Regions from separate parts of the Peribacillus sp. NPDC097198 genome, predicted to be linked through region 1. Evidence: riboswitches for the same ligand, from Rfam matches in the RefSeq annotation. Region 1 holds a riboswitch; each other region holds the start of a gene.
What was found. Region 1 has a riboswitch for cobalamin ahead of ACIQXQ_RS02405 (helical backbone metal receptor). Riboswitches for the same ligand answer to the same signal wherever they lie in the genome.

Region 2: it holds a riboswitch for cobalamin, as region 1 does, so the genes downstream of both, ACIQXQ_RS04165 (hypothetical protein) here and ACIQXQ_RS02405 (helical backbone metal receptor) in region 1, are expected to answer to the same signal.
Region 3: it holds a riboswitch for cobalamin, as region 1 does, so the genes downstream of both, ACIQXQ_RS03850 (ribonucleoside-diphosphate reductase subunit alpha) here and ACIQXQ_RS02405 (helical backbone metal receptor) in region 1, are expected to answer to the same signal.
Region 4: it holds a riboswitch for cobalamin, as region 1 does, so the genes downstream of both, ACIQXQ_RS18850 (hypothetical protein) here and ACIQXQ_RS02405 (helical backbone metal receptor) in region 1, are expected to answer to the same signal.

The regions. Positions count from the first base shown of each region.
Region 1 covers NZ_JBIWDO010000001.1:499,308-503,574, reverse strand. Annotated here, with positions in the region: gene ACIQXQ_RS02415 (FecCD family ABC transporter permease) at 1-579, shown strand, start outside; gene ACIQXQ_RS02410 (ABC transporter ATP-binding protein) at 576-1,424, shown strand; cobalamin riboswitch at 1,546-1,723, shown strand; gene ACIQXQ_RS02405 (helical backbone metal receptor) at 1,890-2,855, shown strand; gene ACIQXQ_RS02400 (FecCD family ABC transporter permease) at 2,818-3,873, shown strand; gene ACIQXQ_RS02395 (heme ABC transporter ATP-binding protein) at 3,880-4,267, shown strand, end outside.
Region 2 covers NZ_JBIWDO010000002.1:232,663-236,929, reverse strand. Annotated here, with positions in the region: gene ACIQXQ_RS04185 (YheC/YheD family endospore coat-associated protein) at 1-661, shown strand, start outside; gene ACIQXQ_RS04180 (YheC/YheD family endospore coat-associated protein) at 712-1,854, shown strand; gene ACIQXQ_RS04175 (YheE family protein) at 1,915-2,118, shown strand; gene ACIQXQ_RS04170 (hypothetical protein) at 2,177-2,368, shown strand; gene ACIQXQ_RS04165 (hypothetical protein) at 2,398-2,622, opposite strand; cobalamin riboswitch at 2,851-3,052, opposite strand; gene ACIQXQ_RS04160 (MBL fold metallo-hydrolase) at 3,126-3,944, opposite strand.
Region 3 covers NZ_JBIWDO010000002.1:168,601-172,867, forward strand. Annotated here, with positions in the region: gene ACIQXQ_RS03845 (ribonucleotide-diphosphate reductase subunit beta) at 1-772, opposite strand, end outside; gene ACIQXQ_RS03850 (ribonucleoside-diphosphate reductase subunit alpha) at 815-3,109, opposite strand; cobalamin riboswitch at 3,246-3,427, opposite strand; gene ACIQXQ_RS03855 (manganese-dependent inorganic pyrophosphatase) at 3,716-4,267, shown strand, end outside.
Region 4 covers NZ_JBIWDO010000015.1:47,557-51,823, reverse strand. Annotated here, with positions in the region: gene ACIQXQ_RS18855 (AAA family ATPase) at 1-947, opposite strand, end outside; cobalamin riboswitch at 1,136-1,355, shown strand; gene ACIQXQ_RS18850 (hypothetical protein) at 1,518-2,063, shown strand; gene ACIQXQ_RS18845 (ABC transporter substrate-binding protein) at 2,067-3,017, shown strand; gene ACIQXQ_RS18840 (VWA domain-containing protein) at 3,156-4,267, opposite strand, start outside.

The sequences.
Region 1 (4,267 bases):
GATTCACCGGTCTTCATGCTTGTTTTGGCTGGGGTTGTCACCTCCGCCCTTTTCCAAGCGTTGATCTCGTTAATTAAGTTTGTCGCCGACCCTGAGGAAAAGCTGCCAGCCATCACATACTGGTTAATGGGAAGCCTTGGAACGGCCACATACAAGGATTTATATGTGGGTGGACCAATCATCCTTGTCGGCATCTTGATTTTATATTCACTACGCTGGAGAATCAATTTACTGACCTTACCTGAGGATGAAGCAAAATCGCTAGGTATCCCGGTCACTAGATTGAAGTGGACGGTCATTCTTGGTGCGACGTTAATTACGGCTTCATCTGTAGCGATAGCCGGTATCATCGGCTGGGTAGGACTGATTATCCCTCATGTGGCAAGAATGCTCGTCGGGAACAACAATCAACTTGTCCTGCCGGTATCCCTATCGATTGGTGGCGCCTATTTACTCCTGATCGATAACCTGGCACGTTCTGTAACCGCTACGGAAATTCCGCTATCGATATTGACAGCCATTATCGGCGCACCATTCTTTGCGATTCTACTTAGAAAGACAGGAGGTGGGTGGTCATGAAAATCGAGGTGCAGGGAGGGAATTTTTTCTATGCTAAAAAAAGAGAGAAAGCTCCTTTTCTTTACCAGACCGACATTGACTTTTCGTTGAATGACGGAGAGATCATGGCGATCCTTGGCCCGAACGGTGCCGGTAAAACCACGATGCTGAAGTGTATCACCGGCCTTCTTGATTGGAAAAAGGGTCAAACGCTCATCGACGGAAAGCCGCTTACTGCGCTATCACGCAAAACGATCTGGAAACGAATCGGTTATGTTCCTCAGGCACATAAAATGGTTTTCGGATTTACTTTGGAAGAGCTTGTCATTATGGGAAGGGCGCCTTATATCAGTACGCTGTCCCAGCCTTCTGCAAAGGACCGGGAGGCTGCCATCGCTGCTCTTGAAATGGTTGGCATTGCGCACCTTGCCAAAAAGTCCTGTAATTCCGTCAGTGGTGGGGAATTGCAGCTGGCCTTGATTGCCCGGACGCTTGTATCGGATCCGGATGTATTGATTCTTGATGAGCCGGAATCGCATCTTGATATTCAAAAGCAAATCGTGATTTTACAGACACTTAAGCGGTTATCGAAAGAGAAGAACATTTCTTGTATCATAAACACGCATTATCCGAACCACGCATTCTACTTGGCTGACCATGTTTTAATGACTGCCAAGGAAAAGCGTGTGGTGTATGGCGAAGTCCGCGAAGTGATGACGGAAGCCCGGATGAAAGAGTACTTCGGAATCGAAATGAAGAAAATCATTTATGAGGAAGAGGATGACTTTTTGATTGAAACGATGGTGCCGAAAGATCTAGGTCTTTTACGTGATCAAAGTACATGCCGTTTTAATAGTGACATCTAAAGCTATAGAAGGCAGCCATGTGATGGTTGCCTTTTTGCGTTCCAAATCTTAATTTAAAGTAATCTGAAATATCATATAATACGATTTCCTAAATGGTGTATAATGAAAGGCAGTGAAATTATATACATATGAACAATTTGGTGTCTGTAAGGACTTGAAAGGGAAGTTGGTGAAATGCCAACGCGGTCGCGCCACTGTAAATGGGAGTTAACGGATGTATACCACTGTATGAATAATATGGGAAGGTGCCGTTAGCAATGACCATGAGCCAGGAGACCTGCCAAAATTGTACACCGGTAACCACGCGGATGGGGAGGTGTGTGGCAGAGCTATGTCCCTTTTTTGTTCCGTTGCCATACATGCATCCTCCGTTTTGATGGGGGATGCTTTTTTGTATGTCTTTTGATATTCGCAACACATGTGTGAAGGTCCAGAAATGAACTCAAAAATGATGGAGGTTTTAAGATGAGGAAGATATATAGTTTCATGCTTGTGATGGGATTGATGGTCGGTATACTGGTTGGCTGTAGCGATGCCTCCCAGGATGGAACAGGAGAAAACCAGTCGACAAAACAAGCTGTTAACCAGGGCTTCCCGCTTTCGTTACAAGATGCAGTGGGTAACAAAGTCACCATCGAGCAGAAACCAGAAAAAATTGTTTCATTAATCCCAAGTAATACAGAAGCGGTCTTTGCGCTAGGTTCGGGTGAGAAAGTGATTGGAGTGTCTGAAAATGACAATTACCCGGAAGAAACGAAAGATATTCAGAAGATAGGTGGAATGGAAATAGATACAGAGATGATTTTAGCCTTGCAGCCTGATATCGTTCTTGCTCATGAGAGTGCCCATAATTCCAAAGAAGGAATCCAACAGCTTAAGGATGCGGGTATTCCAGTTATAATCGTGAATGATGCTAAAAGCTTTAAAGAAGTGTATACGTCTATCGAGATGATTGGAACGGCAATAGGGGAACTGGATAAGGCAAAGGAAATCGTCAAGACGATGCAGACCAAGCTGGAAAAGATCAAAGAAAAGGCTAAGGCAATCAAGAGTGAGGATAGAAAAAGTGTTTTTGTAGAGGTTTCACCGTCACCTGAAATCTATACAACGGGAAAAAATACTTTCATGGATGAAATGCTGGACATCATTTCAGCGGATAATGTCGCAGGTGAATTGGATGGCTGGGTAAAACTCGATGAAGAGTCGATGATAGCGGCCAACCCGGATGTCATCATTACAACCTATGGTTACTACACAGGAGATCCAGTCAAAGAGGTAACGGGAAGAAATGGATGGGCCGACATTCAGGCAGTTAAGAATGGTGAGGTTTTCGATGTCCATTCAGATATTGTCACTCGTTCCGGTCCTAGGCTTATAGAGGGAGTAGAGGAACTTGCCAAATCAGTCTATCCGAACGTATTTAAAAACTAAACGGGCATTGGCCTATGTATTTGCCCTATCATTTTTGGTTATTTCGATATTGATCGGTATTTCCTTAGGATCGGTTTCCGTTCCGATACCAGTGCTTTTGCAAATCATTGGCAAGGAAGTCCTTCATTTGCCCCTGGCCATGGAACCGGATGGGACACTGACGAATATCGTGATGAACATCCGCCTGCCGAGGGTCGTGCTTGCAGGTTTGGTTGGGGCATCCCTTGCAATAGCAGGGGCAGCATTTCAGGGATTGCTCAGGAATCCCCTAGCTGACCCCTATACCCTGGGAATATCCTCAGGGGCTTCGCTTGGTGCAGTATTAACGTTGTTTTTGAATTTGTCACTGCCGTTTTTTGGCCTATATACACTGCCTACATTAAGCATTCTTTTTTCATTGTTGACGATTTTTTGCGTATTGACCTTTGCAAGAAAAATGGATCGTTCCATGAAGGTAGAAACGATTATTTTAACCGGTATCATTTTCAGCTCGTTTTTAAGTGCTTTCATCTCATTGATGATTGCATTGACGGGTGAGGAGTTAAGGCAAATCATCAGCTGGCTGATGGGAAGTGTCTCGATGCGTGGTTGGAGTCATGTCACGATCATTTTGCCATTTTTCCTCCTTGGTTCTCTCGTTTTGATGATGAATACCCACGAATTGAATGCCATGACATTTGGGGAAGACCGTGCGAGGCACCTAGGCGTGAATGTTCAGCGGAGGAAGATGCTGATTCTGATCGCCGGCTCGATACTGACAGGGGCTGCCGTTGCCGTATCAGGGACGATTGGCTTTGTAGGGCTGGTCATCCCCCATTTGGTCCGCAGGATTTGGGGGCCAGACCATACGCATCTGTTGCCATTATCAATGATTGTGGGAAGCGGATTTTTAATATTGGCTGATCTGGTGGCACGAACGATCATCGCACCGACAGAATTGCCGATAGGTGTTATTACTTCGCTTATCGGTGCGCCGGCATTCGCATTTATTTTATTAAAGAGACGGAGAGAAGGGTAGAAGTGTATGCTTGAAGTTAAAGGGTTAACAGGAGGATATGATAATAAAACGGTTTTGGACTCCGTCTCGTTTGATGTAAAAAAAGGAGAATTATTCGGTATTCTTGGTCCGAATGGAAGTGGGAAAACGACGCTATTGGGGATGCTTAGCGGTATCCTGCCGTATCAGGCGGGAACCATCGATATTAAGGGGAAAGACCTACAGGGATATTCGTCCAAACAACTGGCACAGGTCATCGCCGTTTTGCCGCAGCATTCCTCATTGGCTTTTTCCTATACAGTAAAAGATACCGTGGCCCTTGGGCGATATGCGCATCAAACAGGGTGGTTTCATAGTTGGACGTCTGAAGACGAAGAAATCGTTCAACGCGTGATGATGCAAACGGGAGTGGCAG
Region 2 (4,267 bases), on a different contig from region 1:
CTATATCAAACCCATTCATGGTAGCCTTGGCCTCGGCATTCATCAAATTCTGTATGATAAGCATGAAAATGTCTACTATTGCCGGTATAAAAATGAGGAACAGGAAAACAAATTACAAAAGTTCTCCACACTCGAATCCATCCTCAAACATGTATTTCATAATCGACCGCTTGAGAACCTGATCGTTCAACAAGGCATCCCGTTAATCCGCTCTTCAAAGCGGCCAGTGGATTTCAGGGTCCATACGAACAAGGACAGCAATGGGGTTTGGCAAGTGACGGCCATCGCCGCAAAAGTTTCCGGGGCTGGCAGTGTGACGACCCATATTAAAAGCGGCGGGGTCATCAAGACGGTTGCCGAACTATACGGAGATGACGAAGAAGCTAAACGGATCGAGGAAAAGCTATCAGAAGCCGCTCTTATATTAAGTGAAAGCATCGAGGAGCACCTAGATGGCATCATAGGAGAAATCGGCTTCGATTTCGGATTGGATAAAAAAGGGCAAGTATGGATGTTCGAAGCTAATTCTAAACCAGGCCGTTCTATCTTTTCCCATCCAAAGTTAAAGGAATTTGAACTTTTAACCAGGAAGCTCAGCCTTGATTATGCCATTTATCTTACCGAACAGACGATTTCACAAACGATTGGTACACAGAAATGAACATTTTTTATGATGTTCCCTCTGAGAGATGGAGCCATAACGAGGAAGATATGCAGCTATATGCGGGAGCCGCGAATGAGGAAATCCCTTTTAAGCAGGACACCCAGGATCAGGCACTTTTTCCGATTACTTTATTTCCGGGAAACCGGGTGCTAGTCGTTGGTATCTTGACCTCTCTAGATCCAAAGAAGGAATCAGGTATAGGGGGGAATTTGACACTTTTTCAGAATTTATCTCAATATTTATCGAATCATGGGATATTGGCCTATGTATTCACGGTTGAATCCTTGCTTTCCAACTACATGAAAGGCTTCATCTTTTCTTCACAAACGAACACATGGAATGAGGTAAAATTACCACTGCCCGATATCGTTTATAATCGCATTCCCAAAAGGGGATTCGAAGCATCGGAAAGTTTTCAAGAACTCCTTTCCTTTTTTAAAGAACATCGCATCACTTTATTCAACCCTCATTTTTTGGATAAGTACTTGATGTACGAAGCATTGACGGAAGATGGATCTCTAGCCCGCCATCTTCCATCGACCATAGACCTATCCGACCCTACCCAACTAGCGGACTTCTTACATTTCCACAAACATATTTATTTGAAACCATGCAAAGGAAGCCAAGGTAAGGGCATCTACACCCTGCTAGAAAAACCTGATGGCACCCTCCAATTCAATAGCCTGAAACATCAGGAATTGTACCCTGATTTCTCCGCGTTTTGGGAAGCCAATAAGGCGTCGCTCAAAAAGAGGGGGTATCTGGCCCAACGAGCGGTCATTCCAAAGAAACTGAATGGACACCGATACGATTACCGTATTCTTGTTCATTATGAAAATGGGTTTTATAAAGTGACCGGCAAGGGCGTGAGGATGTCGCAAACCCAGGAAATCACAACCCATACGCCAAGGGGGGGAAAGCTTTTTCCCTATCAGCAGCTACAAACGAGGCCGTTAAACAGGAAGTTGGCGAACATTGCGCAAAGATGTGGAATCATCCTCTCCAGGAAGTTTGGCTTTCTTGGGGAATTCTCCATTGATATCGGGGAAGATACATCCGGTGCTCTATTCATTTATGAAGTCAATTCAAAACCCATGCAATTTGATGAAGAGGAAATTGAAGCGAGCCGCCTACTACATTTAAAAAACCTGTTCATTGAATTAACTTTTCCGAATCACATAAGAAAATAACCTCCATCCTGCTTTTTCCATTATAATGAAATGAGAAACAGCGATATGGAGGTTATACATATGATTACGCATTTTCAATGGAAGCCGTTGCACAAGAATTTACCTGGCTGGAAGATTTCCTTTTACTTCAATAAATTGGCCGTCCAAGCCCTCTATCATAAAGATGGGTCCATCGAGTGGTTAACCAATCCGCCTGAAGAATCAGAGGAAGAAAAACTTAAGGGCATGATCCATGATTTAATGGTGTATCACGTGTACGAATAAACAGAATAAAGAATCCCTCTTTGGCTAACACTATTAAAAAGCCAAGGAGGGATTTCATTTGGATAAAGAAAAGATTACATTTCTGAAGGATACCGAGTATGACGGTAAGGATTCTGTATACCTCGATATCGATCGTATCATCAATGAAGGACTTGCTGGCGGAAACGTCTATGAAGCCGCGGACACCTTGAACATTGAGGAAGCCCATGACTTTCATGATGAAACGGAACCGAACATCAATAAAGATTGAAAACAAGGGCTTCCCTTATGGGCGGCTCTTTATTTGATTTCTTGATAGCCGAATATTTCTATATTCACTTGGCTAAAGGCTCTTTCAAGATTTGCTTCGTATTCTTTCCTATCTTCTACGTTTTTGCCATGAACCTGGATTTCCTCAATCAAGCTTGCTCGGCAATCATCTAAAGATATCATTTCTTCCACACAAAAGTTACGCATGATTTGCGCTTTTAAATAGTCCGTAAAATGCTCAACTGTACCAAACAATGATATGGCCCCCTATGATAGCTGTCCTGTCTAATTAACAGGATTCTTTTTGAATATTGTCCAATATGGACTTGTAAAAAACAAAAAACAACTTCCCATTCAGAAGTTGTTAGAGTGCAAACGAAACATAACAAAAATGACCATGATTCCCCATTTTTCTACAAAAATAAGAAAGCATGTTCTTGCTAATTTTTCGCACTTAACACCCCCTATCCTCGTAGGTTTCTGGCGTTGTGCTAAAAACGGGCAGGTCTCCTGGCTCATGATCATCGCTTTTCGAACCTTCCCATCTTTTCTTGCAAAAAAGACAGTGGCATTCCTTCGAATCGCTCTCATTTACAGTTGCGGGACAGCGTCGGATTCTAACCGACTTCCCTTTTAAGCAGATAAGCTACACTTTCTTATCTGCACCCATTTCTAGACGAAATACTATTTTTCAGTTTAACTGTATCAAATTTTCACTAGGATTACAATGAGGCTCCTGCCTTGTTCTTGGGCCCTATCTATCCTCTGTCCTCTGAATACACCCTACTCTCTTTCAGTATCGATGTAATGATATGCTCCGAATCCCATTCATGACCGGATATCTCGATAAGCGGATACCGATTAGGCAACACGTTTTGCTGAATTTCATGGACTTCCAATCCTTGATCATGCAAACGCAGAATTTCACCGCGCAGATTTTCCAAGTAACTGAGCTTTCTTTCAAACATTTCCTTTCCGTTCGGGACATATCCGGCATGGCAGCAAAAGACCTCTTTAAAATCATACTGAAGCAGTTTCTTGATGGATTCCATGATGACCGGGATAGATTCTTCCCTTAAAACGAGCTTCGTTTTCGGCGTTACAAACAGGTCACCCGAAAACAGCATGCCATTACTATGGTTCAGGTAAACCATATGGTCCCTCGAATGCCCTGGCGTAAAGATTGGCTCCCATGTTTGAGTGCGTGAATGGACGACCCCTCCTAATGGTTCTGCCTTGAAGGCATCCCTATCTCCCCAAAAAACTCTACGGTAATCGGGATATTCTGCATCCTTTGCACAAATATCGAGGGACATCGGATGAATATAGATGGGAACGTTCCTATGTTCCTGTATCCATGCGGCCCCACCCGTATGGTCCTCATGATAATGCGTCAGCGCAACCATATCGTAATCAGCGGTTTCAAAGAATGGAGTAAGTTCCTTCAACAAGATTTTTGCCCCCGTATCAACTAACATGCCATCGGTTAAGAACACATTCACGCTCATGCCTGATTTGTTTCCTTCCGGTGTCCCTTTTACGCAAACCACATCGTTTATCGTTTTCATTTCCAGCATGACTTTCCACCCCAATCATTTTTTTGGAAAAACTCATCATCCTTTATTTTCTAATTTACTTACAATAAATGTATTATCTCTCCATACTTTTTACAAGTATAATATTTTTTCTAATGATGGGAGTGATCAAAGTCCATATTCTTACGCAGACAGGCCATGTAAGATCCGGGACGTTCCGTGTAACTTAGCAAATGGCCACTATAATCTGGGCAAGTAGATCGTTTGATTCATAATCTTGATAAAATTCAAAAAATAATTGACATTACTGTATTTAACAAATAATATAGATTATATTAAAAAAATAATAAAATACTAAAATAGTA
Region 3 (4,267 bases), on a different contig from region 1:
CGGCCTTTTCAATCGTCGTATAGATGAACTTCGTATTGTCTTCATTATTCAGTTCCGGATATTCATACATTAAAATTTGTATAAGCATGCCAATGAAATCGAAGTGGACCATTTCATCGCGATGAATATAGGAAATCATCGTTGCCGAACCGGTCATGAGATTTTGCCGGCCCAGATTGTAGTAGAAGGCGAAAGCCAGGTAAAAATAGATCCCTTCAAGGTTCGTGGAATGGATGAGCGCCTCGAATAAGTGCTGAGGGCTAGGATCGTCCACAAATGTTTGGTAGGCATCCACGATCGGTTGGTTCCGCTTGATCACTTCCGGGTGTTCTTTGATCCGGTCAAAAAGCTGTTTTTGCTTGCCGACAGGAATCAAGGAAGCAAGGATGTAAGAATACGATTCATTATGAATGGATTCCTGCTGGGCCATGTTGGCGAGGATCGCCTTTGCTGCCGGATCCTTGATGTATCGAAGGATCTCCACTAATGTTGGTGTTTGCAGGCTGTCCATCCCGGCAATCATCGTGAGGATGTCGAGGAAAGCATCCTGGATATCCTCATCCAATTCACCCCACTGCTTTTTATCCTGAATCATGTTCACACTCGATGGCTTCCAAAAATTGTTGATGAGCTGTGTATAGGTATCATAGAATTTTTCATACTGAATGTCGTTCCAAAGGAGAAAGCCTGAAGCTTCTCCTTTGAAAACGCCGGTTGCCTTGGTAGGATGGGTTGGTTCGAGCATCCTGATTTTCTTGATATGGTTTGTCATCTGTAAAATCTCCTTCAATAAAGTAAATTCCATTCCCACTCGTTAACTGGAGCAGCTCTCACAGGCATTGTCGTATTCGGATGAAGTGGAACGAAGATAATAAGTCGATTTCAATCCGCTTTCCCATGCTGTTAGGTGGATGTCCAATAACACTTTAGCCTTGATCGTGTTTTGTACATACAGGTTGAAGCTGATGGCTTGGTCGATATGACGTTGACGTGCTGCATTTTGTCTGATGCTTTCCTTTTGGTCCAAATGGAAGCGCGTTTTTTTATAGTATTCATACGTAGTGGGCGTCAATCCAGGCGCTGTCACTTTAAATTTGAAGTTTTTCTTTTCTTCATAAAACTCGATTTCATATAACGGGTCGATGCCATCCGTGGAATGACCGATTTTGGCAGTCGATGAATTGGGGGCGATTGCCATTAAATAGCCGTTTCGTGTACCATACTGCTTTACTTCTTCTTTTAATTCCAACCATTTTGGATCTCTATAGTCACGAAGGTCGAAATACTCCCCCGTTTGCCAATCGGACCCTTCGAAGTATGGGTAGGTTCCTTTTTCCTTGGCCAATTCATTGGATGCTTTAATGGTTAAATAAGCGATTTTCTCATATAAGGTATCGGCGTACTTAACGGCTTCATCGGACTCCCAGTAGATATTTTGCGTCGCCAGTAAATGATGCCACCCGAAAGTTCCTAAGCCGATGGAGCGGTAGCGCTTATTCGAAATGGAAGCTTGCTTGACCGGTAAGGTATTCACGTCAATGACGTTATCGAGCATGCGGATCTGAATCGGGATCAGTCTCTCCAATACATCGCTCTTCACCGCGCGAGGCAGGTTGATGGAAGAAAGGTTACAGACAACGAAATCCCCGCTTTTGCGAACTACGACGACATCGCCATCTTCCGTTTCATATTCGTCGGTGATCGTTGAAGGGCTTAAGTTCTGGGCGATTTCCGTACAAAGGTTAGAACAATAGATCATCCCTTTATGCTTGTTCGGGTTCTTTCTGTTCACTTCGTCCCGGTAGAACATATAGGGTACGCCTTCTTCTAATTGTGAAATCATGATGCCTTTCATAATGTCCATCGCTTTGATTTTCTCGAAACTATAGCCTGGAAGTATGCCATTCTCCGCCGCCTCTACAGCAAGGGCGTAATGGTCCCTGAAACTGCCTTCCCCTTTTTTCTCGTCATAAAAATCTTCGAGGGAGAACCCAAGGGTTTGCTTCACGGTATGCGGGTCGAAGAGATACCAATCTTTCCGGTCGCGCACGGCTTCCATGAATAAATCGGGGATGCAGACGCCCGTGAAGATGTCATGCGCCTTTAAGCGGTCGTCGCCGTTTTGCGTCTTCAAGTCAAGGAAGCTCATGATGTCCTTATGCCACGCATCCAGATAGATGGCGATTGCGCCTTTACGTTGCCCCAATTGATCGACGCTGACGGCCGTTTGGTTAAAGAGGCGAATCCAGGGAGTCGTGCCTGAACTGTTACCGGAAAAACCGCGGATATCAGAACCAAGCGAACGGATTTTCCCGACATATAGACCAACGCCGCCCCCGAACTTGGAAACTTTTGCGGCATCATAGTTTGATTGATAAATTCCGTCGATGGAATCCTCGATTGCATCGATGAAGCATGAGCTCAATTGCCCGTGTGTCTTGCCGGCATTTGAGAGGGTAGGGGTCGCTACCGTCATATATAGGTTCGACATTGCCCAGTAGGCTTCTTTGACAAGCTGCAGTCGGTGTTCCGTTTTTTCCAGTCTCATGATTTCCATGGCAATGATCATGAAGCGCTCCTGGGGAAGTTCATAGACCTTGTCTTTTTTTGGACGGGCTAAGTAGCGATCATTCAAAAGATAGATTCCGATATATGAAAATAGTTTATCTTTTTCCGGATCGATGACCGAACCCAATTCTTCGATTTCCGTTTTTGTGTAGGAGTCGAGAAGCTCTGCTTTATAAACAGGGTAACGTTGGCCTTCATGCTGCTGAGAGAGTTCTTGAATCAATTCATAGAAAGGTCCATAGTTCCGGCCTTCATAGCCCCGGTTCTTTTGGGCATCACGATACATGGTATTCAATAGTTCCCTTGCGGCGACGAATGTCCAGTCTGGGGCATCGATATCGACACTTTCAAGTGCAAGCTGGATCAACTTTTTCGATGTTTGTTCTTCTGAAGCATCACCTTTTCGATCGAGCCATTTAGTAAAACGCTTTTTGAACTTTTCCATATCAAGACGGCCTTCGAAATCCTTGGATAACATGTCCAGCTGGGTTGAATTTGTTTCTGTGTCATTTTTTATGGTAGGGTTATATGTTTGAGTCATAAATGTTCCTCCTCTTAAATGTACGCGAATAAAAAAAACCGCCCAATAAATTGAGCGGATCAAACGATAGGATAAAAGAGCCATGAAAAAATAGCCGTTACACTATCGTTTCATCATCTCAATCCCCGAAGAATAAGAAACTTGAAAAAACCAGGCAGGTCTCCTGACTCATGATCATCCTACTTTGAGTCCTTCCCGTATAGAGAGCTATACAGTGGTTTTCTCATTTCGTCACATTTACAGTTGCGGGGACAGTTCCGGGTTCACACCGGATTCCCTTTTCAGCCATCTCTGGCACCTTGGTTAATAATTCTATATATAGTTATTTATGTTGTTGGAAAAGTCAATATCTAGTATGTATGCTTATATTATCGTAAGCCATCCATGCTGATAATTCAACATATATATTTGTGAAAAACTGATTCATATCTATTGACAAGGTCGGATAAAGGAAGAGGATGATGAAAGAATATAGGGAGGAATACAAAATTCCATCGCGGAATGTCAGGGTTTTTGTGTTAAAATAAATTGCATAGCAAAACTAGGGATTCTGGTTATGAAAAGAAAAATCCCTGCCAAATCATTTAGGAAAAAGGAGAAAAAATCGTGGAAAAAATATTAGTTTTTGGACATAAGAATCCGGATACCGACACTATCTGTTCAGCAATCGCTTATGCTGACCTAAAAAAGCAGCTGGGCATCCAAGCTGAACCTGTTCGTCTTGGTGAAGTGAATGGTGAAACACAATATGCGTTGGACCAATTTAAATTCGAAGCACCCCGCCTTGTTGAAAAAGTGGCTGGGGAAGCGGATGGCGTGATTTTAGTCGATCACAACGAACGTCAGCAGAGTGCCGAAGACATTGACCAGGTACGCGTATTGGAAGTCATCGACCATCATCGTATCGCTAATTTCGAAACAAGTGATCCTTTATATTACCGCGCAGAACCAGTTGGCTGCACGGCTACTATTTTAAATAAGATTTATAAAGAAAACGGAATTGAAGTGCCTAAAGCCATTGCAGGACTTATGCTTTCAGCCATCATTTCCGACTCTTTATTATTCAAATCGCCTACTTGCACGGAGCAAGACGTCGCAGCTGCTATGGAGTTAGCGGAAATTGCTGGCGTGAATGCTGAAACATATGGCTTGGAGATG
Region 4 (4,267 bases), on a different contig from region 1:
GCCCTCTTCACGGGTACCTGCGTCGTAGCCACTACCTCATGTATCACCATCTCAGCATTCACCCCCGAGTAATTCGCTTCCGGATTAAGGATTAGCCGATGGGTAAAAACGAACGGTACCAAATGCTGCACATCATCAGGTAAAACGTAATCCCTTCCCTTTAGGAGCGCATAGGCTTGGGCTGCCTTCATTAGGGCAATCGATCCACGTGGGCTCACCCCAAGATATACACTTTCATGCTTACGTGATTGATTAGCTAACTCGACGATATACGTCTTTATCGTATCATCCACGATCACGGCCTTTGCCTCTATCTGCAAATCTATCAGTTCCTCTAACGAAATCACGGATTCCAATTCTTCAATCGGAGCCGTATATTGGGCCCGATGCAACACTTCTATCTCTTCTGCCACTTCCGGATACCCCATCTTCATTTTCAATAAAAAACGATCTAGCTGTGCTTCTGGAAGTGGGTATGTGCCTTCGTAATCAATTGGATTTTGAGTGGCCATGACGAAAAACGGTTGTTCCAGTTTCCTTGTCACACCATCCACCGTCACGCTTGCCTCTTCCATTCCTTCAAGTAGGGCGGATTGCGTTTTCGGTGATGTCCGATTGATTTCATCGGCCAAAATGATATGGCCCATGATTGGCCCCGGTCTAAAGATGAACTCTTGTTCCTTCGGATTGAAAATCGATACCCCCGTTACATCGGACGGTAGCAAGTCAGGCGTGAATTGAATCCGTTTGAAATCCGCCCCGATGGACTTCGCTAGCGCCCTGACCAAGACGGTCTTCCCCACGCCCGGGACATCTTCCAATAAGACATGTCCACCAGAAAGGAGCGCCACAAGACTTAGTTCTGCTATATCTCTTTTTCCAATAATGACCTTTTCAATGTTTTCCAAAATCATATCCAGTTTCTGATTCACTTGTTTATAAACCATTCTCTACCTCCCATGATTATGTAAATCACTCATGCTTAACCCTTATTTATTCGACATCCATTTTACATTAACCTCCAATTTATCCTTACAAAGTGAGTTTACTAGAATAATACCCCTATAAAAGAGATTTCTTGAAATCTTTTCACTATTTAAGTAATTAATTATGATAGACTGGTACTAAGTGAATATAAACCTTGCAGAAAATAGGTGCTGACTTGTCAGCTTAATAGGGAATTCGGTGTAAAACCGAAGCTGTTTCCGCAACTGTAAGTGCTAATGAAATAAGAAATATGCCACTGTTTGTGAATGAATCCGCACGCACGATACCATTCATTCAATCCAAATGGGAAGGTTCTTAGAGTAAAATGATGCACGAGCCAGGAGACCTGCCTTTTTTTTATCGTATTTTGCTCTTCGGAAGTTAGGAGGATTGTACGGCAATCTTCCATCTTTTTTTCCGTTCGAGATACATAGATGATTGTTTGCCGACCAATACCTTTGGTCGGCTTTTTCTTTTGCGCCGAAAAGCAATACGAAGGTCATTCACATTATTAAAAAGGAGGAAAAATCATGGCAAAGAAGGATGCCCGCTTTTTATGCTACCCATTCATGCGCGAATCAGTTTCAACCGTTGATTATGAAATTCGCACCGATTCATTGACGACTCAAATGGGACTGGCAGCGTCGTTCACGAAAGAGATTCCTGAAGTCTACAGGGATTTAATGGAACTGTTGCCGATGGCTTATCATTTAAATGGTTCTGCCCGGGGGAAATTGGCCATAACCGAAGACGGTCTAAACCGCCTAAGTGAAATCTATGACTATTATGTCGCTGAAGTGAAAGAACGCATCGAAACATTTGTGCTACCCCAAGGATCGACGGCAGCCTGTATTTTGCATACTTGCCGTAGTGAAGCCAAGAAATCCGTCCGTGCCTTGCAAAAAGTCAGTACGGAAAAAGATGTGCCCGCGATTCTTTTTGATTATGCTCATTTGCTTGCCAATGTTCTATTCGTGATGGCTGTCTATGTCAATAAACAACTGGGTGTCGAAGAGATTCCCTTTATCAGCAAATCCTATCCAACCAAAACAATGAAAAAGAAAACGGAGGAATAAAACATGATAAGAACAGTAAGATCCAGTTGGATTGCCCTTCTGATGGTCGCCCTTTTCCTTACAGGATGTGCCTCGAATGATGATCAGAAATCGATAGAGAAAAAAGATCCTGCAACAACTGAAGAAGTCAAATCCTATACCGTCACCGATGATAGTGGAAAAGAAATCACATTTGATAAGGTTCCGGAAACGGTCGTTTCACTTCAACCCAGTAATACGGAGATTTTATATGCCCTTGGTGTAGGGAATAAGGTGATTGGAGCGACAGATTTCGATAACTATCCTGAGGAAGCTAAAGATGTCGAGCGTGTCTCTGATTCGATGACGATCAATTCCGAAAAAATCATCTCTTTGAAACCGGATGCCATCATTGCCTACACAATTGGCGATGAAGCAGCATTAAAGCCGCTTGAAGATGCGGGAATTCCCATTTTCATTATTAAATCAGCCGTGACCTTTGATGATGTATATAGCGATATTGATCAAATTGCCAAAGTCATGGGCGTAACGGACCAAGGGGATGACCTAGTCAAAAACATAAAAAAACAAATCAAAGATGTTGAAGAAAAAGTGGCGAGTGTTGATTCTAAAGAAAAAACATATTTCGAAATCAGCCCTTCTCCGGAAATCTATACAGCGGGAGCTGAAACCTTCCAGCAAGAGATCTTGGCGTCTGCCGGTATCGAAAATATCTTTGCCGACCAAAAGGGCTGGGCGAAAATAGCAGATGAAGAAGTCGTCAAGCGCAACCCGGATGCCATCATCACAACCGTAGGCTATGTGGACAATGCTGTGGATGAAATCAAATCCCGTAAAGGTTGGAAAGATGTCAGCGCCGTGAAGGAAGACCAAGTATATCAGCTTAGCGAAGACGTCATGTCACGTCCCGGACCGCGTATCGGAGAAGCCGTAGAACTAACTGCAAAGACCATATATCCGCAATTATTCAAATAAAGACACACTCAAAAGGGGTAATTACGCCGAAATCGTATATATAATAAAAGGCGGAAACGTTGATTTAACAACATTTCTGCCTTTTATTTTGTGCATGAATCCTCTTGAAAGAGGGCTATTAGACAGCCCCTTTGATTATTAATCTTTATATTTCTCTTTCATTTCTTCTTCTTTCTTTTTAATTGATTCTTTTAAACCCTCCCCTTCATTTTTCACTGTCGTGTTCAATTCTTCATATTTTTCGTCATAATACTCTTTTATTATTTCACGGCGTTGTTTGACTAAACTGCGAGCTTCCTCCCAAGTCTCATAATTTATTTGTTTCTTATCCTTTAAATAACTCGTAGCCTCATACATGCGATTGCTTTCATCAGAGGAAAGCCTAGAAAAACTGTTTTTTTCATCAAGTAAAGACGATGTCTTCTTATTTTGTTCATCCCGAACGGTACTCCAATTTTCATTGCCCCAATTCCACCATTGGTTCCACAGATCTCTACGCTCTTCATCCCACATCTTATTGAAATCATCGGCATTATTGACCATTTCGAATTTCCCTCCGCCAGCTTCAGCAACTTCACGTAATTGTTTTTGCCCCTCACTATCCATATCGAACCCTATGATGTTAATCACTGGTTCAATATTGGAATCATGCAAGTCTTTAGCTGCTTTCACTGGATCACCGTCGCAGGTTTCGATTCCATCGCTGACGACATAAATGATATTTTGACCTTCTGAACCCGCTTTTTCAAAATCTTTCTTTGTTTCCGAAATGGTCTTGGCAATCGGTGTCCATCCTGTCGGTTTAAATTTATCTAAAGCTTTCCTGAAGTCCCCTTTATTATATGGGGCCAAATCATAAACCACTTCCGTACTATCACAGGATATCTTCTTATCTTTATCATCGTTGCTTCCTTTATGCCCATAGACACGGAGCATGACATTTGCCTCTTCCGGAAGGGAAGCTACAAATTCATTAATCGCTTTTTTCGCCAGCTCCATTTTTGTTTTCCCGCCTACTTTTTGGTTCATGCTCCCACTTGCGTCAAGCAAAATTGCAATATTCACGTCGATTCCCAATTCACCACTGCCGTCGATGGTGATTCCACCTGGCATCTCTGTTACCGCCGTTTCAATGGAAGGGTCGAATGCTTCGAAAAACTGATACTTTTCTTTGTAGTTTGCACCTTCGCCCATTAGTTTTAATAAGCTCTGATAAACTTCGAAGCTATCCTTTTCCTGAAAGTCCTGAT